Regions from separate parts of the Ruegeria sp. G5 genome, predicted to be linked through region 2. Evidence: riboswitches for the same ligand, from Rfam matches in the RefSeq annotation. Region 2 holds a riboswitch; the other holds the start of a gene.

Region 1 (5,212 bases), on a different contig from region 2:
ACGGCACGGCGCGTGCAGTTTGTAACTGGCCATGACGTCAGCGGGAAACTGCCCCAGGACCTGAACCTGCCAGCATTAGCCGACCCGGACGCAACCACAGTGGTTTTCATGGGAAAACGTACCTTTCCTTTGCTGGTCCAAGCACTGAACGAGCATGGGCTGCCGTTGGACACCCCAGCCTTGATGGCCGAGTCTGTGTCAACACCAGACCAAAAGCTGCACCGCGCAACGGTCGGAGCGCTGTCCGACAAACTAAGTTCCGACATCGGCACCGCGCCCGCATTGATCCTGTACGGCCCGCTGGCAGAGTTCGACAATGTTTGACCTGACACTGGTCGGTATCGGCACCGGCAACCCCGATCACGTGACGTTTCAAGGCGCGAAGGCTATTCGGGCCGCAGATTTGATCCTGATCCCGCGAAAAGGTGAAAACAAGGCCGATCTGGCAGGGCTTCGGGAAGAGATCATCGCGCAGGTGACCGAAACGCCGCCAACGATCGCTTATTTCGACATTCCCAAGCGCCGGTCGGATGATGGATACCTGCGGGGCGTTGACGAATGGCACGATGCCATTGCGTTGCGTTGGCAAGACGCGATTGCGGCCCACCCTCAGGCGCGCCACGTTGCATTGCTGATTTGGGGGGACCCCTCGCTCTACGACAGTTCCTTGCGAATCGCGTCTCGGCTGCAACCGAAGCCGTCGACACGTGTGATCCCCGGAATCACGGCGCTTCAGGCGCTTACCGCGGCCCATGCGATCCCGATCAATGATCTGGGTGCGCCGTATGTTGTTACAACCGGGCGACGCATCCGCGAAGAGGGTTGGCCCGACGTCACCGCGAAGGTCGCCGTCATGCTGGACGGAGAATGCTCGTTCCAAAGCCTTGAGATGGCAGAGTTTGACATCTGGTGGGGCGCTTACGTCGGGATGAAGGAAGAAATCCTGATCAAAGGACAATTGTCCGAAGTTGCACAACAGATCCTGGAAACCCGAGCCCGCGCCCGAAGCCAGCATGGCTGGATCATGGACATCTATCTTCTAAAAAAGCGCGTGAACTGACCAAAAATGTCGCAAATGGCGATTGCGCCAGCGCACCTCTAAGGGCTAAATGAACGGGTCTGGTCCTGCCGGAGATGCTGGTAGGCTAAGAGGGAATGTGGTGCGATCACGCCAATGGTCAACTCCACAGCCGCCCCCGCGACTGTAAGCGGAGAGCCCCTGTTCAACCAGCCACTCCTGATTTTTCAGGGGGAAGGCGAACAGAGGCACCGACCCGCGAGCCAGGAGACCTGCCGGGCAACGTATTGAAACACCGGCCGTCGGGTGCGGCGGCAAAGGAGAACTAGAATGGCGACTCAAACAGCAACCGCATCGGCCTCACGCGCTGGCATTCTGCCCGTTATGTTCGCAGTGGTTTTGGGCCTGGGTATTATCACGCTGACCGGTCACGTTCAGGCAGCCGCCCTGCATGACGCTGCTCATGACGTGCGTCACGCGACCGGCTTCCCCTGCCACTAACACCATGTTTAGCCGCATTTTGACCAGCGCGTTGTTCGCTGGTGCTGCAGCAGGGCTGATTGCCGCCTTGCTGCAGTTGGTTTTTGTGCAACCTGTTTTACTGCACGCCGAACTCTATGAGTCGGGCGAATTGGTGCATTTTGGCGCTGACCCGGTTTCAGCCCATCCCGAGTTGCCCGGTATGTTTTCGGAACTGTTCCGCGACGCGCTGAGTGTCATTTTCACAATGCTTACCTACACAGGGTATGCGCTGTTGATGGTCGCGCTTATGTCGGTTGCAGAAGGCAACGGTCACAAGATTGACGGACGCACAGGTGTTCTGTGGGGTTTGGCCGGTTTCATCGCCTTCCACCTGGCCCCTGGCTTTTCTCTGGCACCCGAAGTTCCCGGCGTAGCTGCAGCGGACGTGTACGCGCGTCAGGTTTGGTGGTTTGCCACTGTCGCAACCGCAGTTGTGGCATTGTGGCTGATCGCGTTCGGCAGCAACCTTGTAAGCTACCTGATCGCGGCTGCCCTTTTCGTTGCCCCTCACCTTATTGGTGCTCCGGAACCCGATGTCTTCACAGGCCCGGTACCGACCGAGATTGGCGCTTTGTTCGCCGCGCGTGCCTTTGGCATCGGTCTGGTGGCCTGGGTGCTGGTTGGCGCATTCGCGGGCTATTTCTGGCAACACGAAGGTCAACGCGCAGAAGTAACGGCCTGATTTAATTCAGCTTTGACACGCCGGGTCCTGCCCGGCGTGTCTATGTTTGCATGCAAGGAACACGAAATGGCACGCTCACTTGCCCTTTTCGCAATCGGCCTGGTCTTTGGCAGCGGCGCGGGATTTGTTGTCGCCGCCGCAAACGGGGTCACCTTTGATGGCCACGACCACGGCGATCCTGCCCACCACGGGGCTTCGCATTCCGAAGCAGCGGCCCACGATCATTCGGCCGCCATCAACCTGCCCGCCGGCGAAGACGCACCCGGCTTGGAAATCGCGTTGACGCAAGATCCGTTGGCCGGTTGGAACCTGCAAGTCGTACCGCGGAACTTCCGGTTTTCGCCCGAGAATGCCTCAGCCGAGGATATCCCCGGCGAGGGTCACGCGCACGTCTATGTCAACGGTCAGAAATTGGCCCGGCTTTACGGAAACTGGATGCATATTGATCAGCTTCCGAAGGGAGAGGTCGAGGTTTCAGTTTCCCTGAACGCAAATGGTCACAGCCCTCTGATGGTGGACAACGTACCGGTCAGTGCCGCCGTTACCGTTCAGGTCGACTAAAGCGCAGGAATGCGCGCGCGCAAGCACATTCGAAGGCGACCGCATGGCCGGGCGTCTTCGATCCAGCCCTTGGGGCTGTCCAGATATGCCTGACAGGTCGCTGCAATGTCATCTGCATCAGTCGTTACGTTGACACCAGAAAAGACATAGGTCGCCCGCCCCTCTGCCTGCATCGCCAAAGCAACAGGCTCGGCACATCCGCTGAAGCAGGCGTGCTCGGTCACTTCGACCTGCTCTGCCAGCGCCAAGTGCTCCAGGGCCTGTTTTATGGATAGCTCTTCCACCTCCCGATCCCGGGCACCAGAACAGCTGCTGCAGATCAACAGGCGCATTGCAACCTGACCTTTCTTTTCATTGCCGGGACGTTTTGCGCCTTTCGCACGGCGCGAGCAATCCTGAATACGCACAAGATTGTGAGTGCGCGAAATCTCTGTTTCTGGCAATTATCACCCAGCTTCACCAAAGGAGATAGCGATATGAAGGCGTTTTGGGCGACTCTCGCGTTTTTGGCCATGCCAGCATGGGCTGATGAGCCTCTGTCCGGATGGGCCGTGTATCCAACCGGCAAAAGCTATGACGAGTTGGTGGAAGATACGAAAGCGGCAGTTAAGAAAAACGGTTTGATCGTCGTCACACAAGCCGGGCCGACCAAGGCCGCTGCGTCCCGTGGAATCACGATACCGGGCAACCGCGTCATTGGTGCGTTTAACAACGAATATGCAGTGCGTGTGCTTGAAACCTCTGTGAATGCGATGATCGAAGCGCCAATTCGGTTTTACGTGACCGAAAACGACGATGGCACGGCAACTTTGTCCTATAAGACTCCAAGCTTTGTTTTTGCGCCCTATGTCTACGAAGGTGGGGAGCCCCTGCGCGACATAGCGGAAGAACTGGATGGCAAGTTCCAATCCATCGCCGAAACTGCAGTCAAATAGTCACACTGGCGTGATCCGACTTGCGTCTGGGGCTGTCCTCCGCAATCTGCAGTGAAACAATTCTTCGGAGCACGACTGATGCAAGACCTCTCGCCCCGCGCTGCGGATCTGCTGGCCCAACGTTTGTACGAGGCCGGATGCCGTCACGCATTTGGTATGCCCGGTGGTGAGGTACTGACCTTGGTCGATGCGTTGGAGCAGGCCGGAATTCAGTTCCACCTGACCAAGCACGAGAACGCCGCTGGTTTCATGGCCGAGGCCGTGCATCACCGGGATGGGGCCCCTGCCATTCTGGTGGCAACATTGGGTCCCGGCGCGATGAATGGCATCAACGTAGTCGCCAACGCGTTGCAAGATCGCGTACCGATGATTGTGCTGACAGGTTGCGTGGACGCCGACGAGGCACTGACCTACACCCATCAGGTGATGGACCACGCGCAGGTCTACCGCTCGATCACCAAAGGAACCTTCACGCTAACGGCCAAAGGTGCAGATATCATTGCTGACAAAGCGGTGACACTTGCAAACCAGCCTCGTCCGGGGCCGGTGCATATCGACGTGCCGATTTCGGTCGCAGATACCCGTGTCTCAGGGGTCAAGCTGCGCCGCCGGGCAAAGATCGCCGCCGTGGCCCCAGAAGGCAATTGCGTCGAAAAAGCCCGCCGGTGGGTGGCGCAAGCCGAACGGCCGATCGCAATCATTGGGCTGGATGTGCTGTACGACGATTCACGCAACGTCGTGCAGGCGTTTCTAGAGCATTTTGGCATCCCGTTCGTTACCACTTACAAAGCCAAGGGTATTATCCCCGAGGATCATCCGCTCTGTCTGGGTGGTGCGGGTCTTTCGCCATTGGCCGACAAGCACCTTGTTTCGCTGGTCGAGCAGGCCGATCTGGTGCTGTGTTTGGGCTATGACCCGATCGAAATGCGCCCCGGTTGGCGCGAAATCTGGGACCCGAACGAAAAGCGTGTCATCGATATCGCTGCTGTTCCCAACGACCACTATATGCATCAGGCCGGACTGAACATGGTGGCCCATACCGGTGCAACGCTGGAGGCGATCGCCAAAGGCAACCCCGCCCGTACTACATGGCCGGGTCAAGAGCCTGAAAAGGTCAAAGCTGCGTTGTCGCAGGCGTTTCCTGCTGATGACGAATGGGGACCGGCGGCGGTGATCGCCGAAACCCGCGCGGCGCTGCCAGCAGAAACACTCGCGACCGCGGACAGCGGTGCCCATCGTATCCTGTTAAGCCAAATGTGGAACTGCTCAGAGGAACGCGGGCTGATCCAGTCATCGGCGCTCTGCACGATGGGGTGTGCGGTGCCCATGGCGATTGGCCTGAAGCTGGCTGAACCTGAACGACCGGTTATCAGCTTTTCGGGCGATGCCGGATTCCTGATGGTCGCGGGCGAGCTGTCAACTGCCGCAGAACTGGGCGGAAACCCAATCTTTCTTGTTTTCGTCGACGCCAGCCTCGCCCTGATCGAGCTGAAG
Region 2 (5,212 bases):
GATGACATACTGATCAGCGCCCGAAATACGGCGCGGGCCTTAAAGTCAGCCGGATGTGACATAGTCATAGCCCTTGCGCATACTGGACTGGGAGAGGTCGAGGCGGATACCAACCTTGAAAACGCAATCATCCCTCTTGCCGCCATCGAAGCGATTGACGCGATCATCGCGGGTCATACGCATCTGACGCTGCCCGGCTCGGCGCATGACGGGCTGGCGTTCGTGGACAACATTCAAGGGCGGGTTCATGGGAAACCAGTTGTCATGGCAGGCAGCGCAGGGTCACATCTTGGCGTGATTGATCTGACATTGCGCCATGAAGCAAATGACCGATGGACGGTCATAGACCACAGCTCCTGTCTGCGCGAAGTTAACCCGGCCACATCGCAAGAACCGATCACGGAAGACCCTGAAATAGTGAAGATTTTTTCAGAAGGCCATGCGCGAACACGCGAACACGCCAATGAAACCGTAGGGCATACCACCACGCATTTGCACAGCTACTTTAGCTTTTGCGCGCAAGATCGCGGGTTGGCGCTGGTTGCGGCAGCGCAGGTCGCAGCACTAAGGGCGCACCTAGGGGGAACGGAATTTGCAATGCTGCCCGTTCTGTCGGCAGTATCTCCTTCGAAGTTTGGTGGTCGGGCTGGACCACGCTGTTTCACGGACATTGCCGCAGGAAAGTTATGCCTGCGCCATGTCGCCGATTTGAACGTCTTTCCAAACCAGATGCAGGCCACAGTAGTAACCGGCCTGCAGATCAGAGATTGGCTGGAGATGTCAGCCGGCGTTTTAAACCAGATGTTGCCAGGGCATCAGACGGAGCTCGTGAATTCGCTACGCGCAGGGTACAATTTCGATGTTCTGCACGGCTTGACCTATGAGATCGACCTGTCGAAACCGGCAAGATTCGATGCGCGGGGTAGATTGATGACCTCCGATGCCAACCGTATCAAAGATCTTCGGTTCAACGGCCGACCAGTCGAGGACAAAGAACGATTCGTTGTTGCCCTGAACAATTACCGGGCCAACGGTGGCGGCCACTTTCCGTTTGTTGGCCGCGCAACGCATGTTCCACTGCCGGTACTGCCTATCCAACATATTGTGAGGGATTACCTGAGCGGTGTTTTGCCGCCCGATCCATTGGAAAAAACGCCCCCTGCCTTCAGGTTACACCCTGTGCCCGGTGCATATGCGGTATTGAAAACAGGATTGCAGGCGCAACAGCACTTTGATGAGCTAAGCGTTTATGAGCCGGTAATCCTGGATCATGACAGTGAAGGGTTCCTGATCGTCCGCTTGACGCTCTGACGGGTTGCCAATTGCGCATTGCGCGCCTATATCGGCTGTCGAGAGGTTGGCGCGGGCGAGCGCCTCGCCAACCTGGTCAGGTCCGGAAGGAAGCAGCCACAACGAGCCCCGCTTGGGTCGATGTCCAACCTCTCACTTAATTCCTTACAAGTCGTTTGTTGTGGACTGCGCTGCAATAAGCCGCGGCCAGACGGCTGCATTTCGACGCGCAAAAGCGCCGATATGCCCTACTTTCTCCAAATCGAACTCCCGCGGCGTCAAAAGATGCCGACGCGCGGTCGGACCGTATAGGTCGGCAAGTCGCCAAACGGCCTTGGGTGGGACAGTCTGGTCATCTGCAAAGCTGAACAGATCGACCGGCTTTTGCCATTCGACCCAGCGCGCCTTTGGTAACGAAGTGCCTATATCAGGCAAATAGCTACGAGGATCCGTACACCATTTGCGCCATTGCCAGTAGACCGGCGCAGGAAGGTCAGTTCCAAAACCCAATGCTTTGCCGGGCAGGTAGCCAAGGGCCTTTACAGTCAATGGCGCATGACCGTACCAGAACAGCGATGCCAACGCCCGATATGGCCAAGGATGATCGTTAACCGTCACAAGTCCCGAGCAGACACAAATCATACGGTCAATAAATTCGATATCGGGTTGAACAGGGCCCAGCATCCCGCCCAGGGAATGACCGATGCTCCAGTGTTTGGCTCGCGGATATCTTTTACGCATTTCCGCTCGGGCGGCTGGCATATCTGTCAGGGCCCAATCAGCCATCGTCACCTTAGCGTTGCGCATGCGGCCCGTCATTGAATGGCCAAACGCGCGGTAATCATAGGTCAGACAGGCAATCCCCTGCTCTTCAGCCAGCCAACGCGCAAAATGCTGGTAATAATCACGCGGCACACCAGTCGCACCATGTATGACTACTGCGATCTACGGGTCGGCAACTGGCAGGTACAAACGCGCAGACAAATGCGCATCGCCGATCGGGATGCGAAAATCTTCGGTCATTACCGGTGGCTTGACGTCTAACATGGTGCTGCGTTGGCTATTCTAAACTGCTTAGTTCACCTAAATCGCCACGTTCTATCCTTCGGAGTCAAGACCCACTCTGCTTGACCAAACGTCCACTTGTTTTGGCCACAGTTCGCTTGACTCGGGGGCCATGCACCCGCTAGCGATTGGGTGATGGTTCTTGCCCCGATGCCGGGGCCGGATGAAAAGGGAACACGGTGCGGTTCACCCGGCGATGCCGGATCAGACCAAATCCGAGACTGCCCCCGCAACTGTAAGCGGTGAGCGATGCTGAAACACCACTGGCCAGACGGCTGGGAAGGTCAGCAAAGCAACGACCCGCAAGTCAGGAGACCTGCCATCGCACGAAAACCGAAACTCGGGCGGGGTGTCCGGGCAGGTCTGCAGCATGGCTGAGCTACCTGATCCACACCCTTCGTCCCGCGCGCGGAGGGCGCAATATGATCTGGAAGACCAAAACACACGAATACACCGCAACTGTGTGCCAAAAAACCGGCAAACCTTGCCCTGCTCTGGCACGCATGGCGCGCGCGTTAGCAGAAGCAACGGCAAGCGCTAAACCAGTTACAACAGATGCATTCGAAATCGAAGGCAGCAGCGACCTGTCCCATTGCGCTGCCGGATGCACGGCCCGTTTTCGGGCGCATCCCGCGCAAATCCGGGTGTTCTGCGATACAGACCCGGATGTTTCTACGGACCAACTTGACGGCTACGCAGACATGATGTTCGGAACAGTGTTCACAACCAGACCCGCAGGATTTTTGGTGAACCCGCCATGCGCCATGCTGGAGGTTTCAGCACTTGCGCCTCGGGCTGCATCCAACGAACACCGCGCCGGCGCTTGAATCAACGAGGCGTTTGGGCTGGTTTGCTGGCCCATTTCAACTGTGCATCCGTTTCCGCGGCACAGGGGCGAACCGCTCGCAGTCGCGCCAACGCCTGATCTGGTCGCTCTCCGTGTTCAACCATCAGGCGCATGGCGATCATCCCAGACCGGCCGCATCCGCCCTTACAGTGAACAAGGATGCGTCCTGCGTTTTTCAAGGCTGTGGCAACCTCTGAACACACGTCCCGCCATAGGGCCTCAGTCGCAGGTGATGGTGCGCCGAAATCAACAATGGGCAGGTGTACCCATTTGATTTTGCCAAGCGCCAAATCTGAACCCAGCGAACCGGCACCGCCGCTCTGCAGCTCAGCCTCGGTTGTCATCGACAACACCATATCGGGGCGCCAGGACAGGATCGACTGAAGATCCCGCGCGTAATTCCCGTCACGACCGGGCAACGGGCTGAGCGCAACCATGCCTTCACCCACGTTGACGGGATATATAGCGAACCGCTCCATGTTTTCTCCCTTCGCCTGCGCATAACGCTGAACCACCGCGCAGGGCCGGTGTATCCGCCAATAGACCGGCTGCCAAAGCGAATTTCCTGTCCTGCTGTGGTGGACGCGGGCGGCAGGGCTCTCTACGCTGCAATTTGATACGAATCCGACAGAGCAGACATGACCGACAGCCCCAGCCCCGCCTATCAGGTGCTTGCCCGCAAATACCGCCCGGAAACCTTTGCCGACCTTGTGGGTCAGGACGCGATGGTGCGCACCCTGAAAAACGCGTTCGAAGCGGACCGCATCGCGCAAGCTTTTATCATGACGGGTATTCGTGGCACCGGCAAAACCACTACGGCGCGGATCATTGCCAAGGGCATGAACTGCATTGGACCTGACGGACAAGGCAAGCCAACCACCGAACCCTGCGGGCAATGTGAGCATTGCGTGGCGATCATGGAGGGCCGCCACGTCGATGTGATGGAGATGGACGCCGCCAGTCGCACCGGTGTGAATGACATCCGTGAGATCATAGACAGTGTGCGGTACCGCGCTGCGTCCGCCCGTTACAAGATCTATATCATCGATGAGGTTCACATGCTGTCGACCAGTGCGTTCAACGCGCTGCTCAAGACGCTTGAGGAACCGCCCGAGCATGTAAAGTTCATCTTTGCCACAACCGAGATTCGCAAAGTGCCCGTGACGGTATTGTCCCGCTGTCAGCGCTTTGACCTGCGGCGGATCGAACCCGAAGACATGATCGGCCTTCTAAACAAGATCGCAGCCGCAGAGAATGCGCAGATCGCCGAAGACGCGCTGGCCCTGATCACGCGTGCCGCCGAAGGCTCGGCACGGGATGCAACCTCGCTGCTGGATCAGGCGATCTCACATGGTGCAGGAGAAACCAGCGCTGAACAGGTCCGCGCGATGCTGGGTCTGGCGGATCGTGGCCGGGTACTGGACCTAATGGACATGATCCTGCGTGGTGATGCCTCAGGCGCGCTGGCGGAACTCAGCAGCCAATACGCCGAAGGCGCAGACCCGCTGGCCGTGCTGCGCGACCTGGCCGAGATCACCCACTGGGTCTCGGTCGTCAAAATCACCCCTGATGCCGCAGAAGACCCCACGGTGTCCCCCGATGAACGCGCCCGCGGGCAGCAAATGTCTGAGGCCCTGCCAATGCGTGTTCTGACCCGCATGTGGCAGATGCTTCTGAAAGCGCTCGAGGAGGTCTCGGCCGCCCCCAACGCCATGATGGCCGCCGAAATGGCCGTGATCCGCCTGACTCATGTGGCCGACCTGCCCAGCCCGGAAGAGCTGATCAAACGGTTGCAGGACGCGCCGCCCCCGCCGCCAAATGGCGGACCCGGCGGCGGAATGCCCGCCCCAACGCACGCCGCACAGGCCCCGGTGGCCACCGCCTATGCAGCGCCCGCGCGCGGCGGGGCCGGTGCCCCGACAGCAGCACTGGCGCAGGATGTGCAGACGGCTCTGGCGCGGTATCCCAGTTTTGAACACGTGGTCGAACTCATCCGTACGAACCGGGATG

What was found. A riboswitch is a leader RNA that binds a small molecule or an ion and turns the genes downstream of it on or off. The one in region 2 is predicted to bind cobalamin.
Region 1: another riboswitch for cobalamin. It lies ahead of ACR0BD_RS04740 (CbtB domain-containing protein); the one in region 2 lies ahead of ACR0BD_RS13760 (hypothetical protein).

What each region holds. Positions count from the first base shown of each region.
Region 1 is NZ_JBQFOK010000002.1:333,337-338,548, reverse strand. It holds gene cobA (uroporphyrinogen-III C-methyltransferase) at 1-324, shown strand, start outside; gene cobF (precorrin-6A synthase (deacetylating)) at 317-1,060, shown strand; cobalamin riboswitch at 1,105-1,312, shown strand; gene ACR0BD_RS04740 (CbtB domain-containing protein) at 1,349-1,519, shown strand; gene ACR0BD_RS04735 (CbtA family protein) at 1,524-2,222, shown strand; gene ACR0BD_RS04730 (hypothetical protein) at 2,289-2,783, shown strand; gene ACR0BD_RS04725 (DUF1636 family protein) at 2,780-3,190, opposite strand; gene ACR0BD_RS04720 (DUF302 domain-containing protein) at 3,260-3,718, shown strand; gene ACR0BD_RS04715 (thiamine pyrophosphate-binding protein) at 3,797-5,212, shown strand, end outside.
Region 2 is NZ_JBQFOK010000007.1:165,688-170,899, reverse strand. It holds gene ACR0BD_RS13775 (bifunctional 2',3'-cyclic-nucleotide 2'-phosphodiesterase/3'-nucleotidase) at 1-1,311, shown strand, start outside; RNA gene ffs (signal recognition particle sRNA small type) at 1,351-1,449, shown strand; gene ACR0BD_RS13765 (alpha/beta hydrolase family protein) at 1,456-2,223, opposite strand; cobalamin riboswitch at 2,475-2,693, shown strand; gene ACR0BD_RS13760 (hypothetical protein) at 2,778-3,182, shown strand; gene ACR0BD_RS13755 (protein-tyrosine phosphatase family protein) at 3,184-3,681, opposite strand; gene ACR0BD_RS13750 (DNA polymerase III subunit gamma/tau) at 3,841-5,212, shown strand, end outside.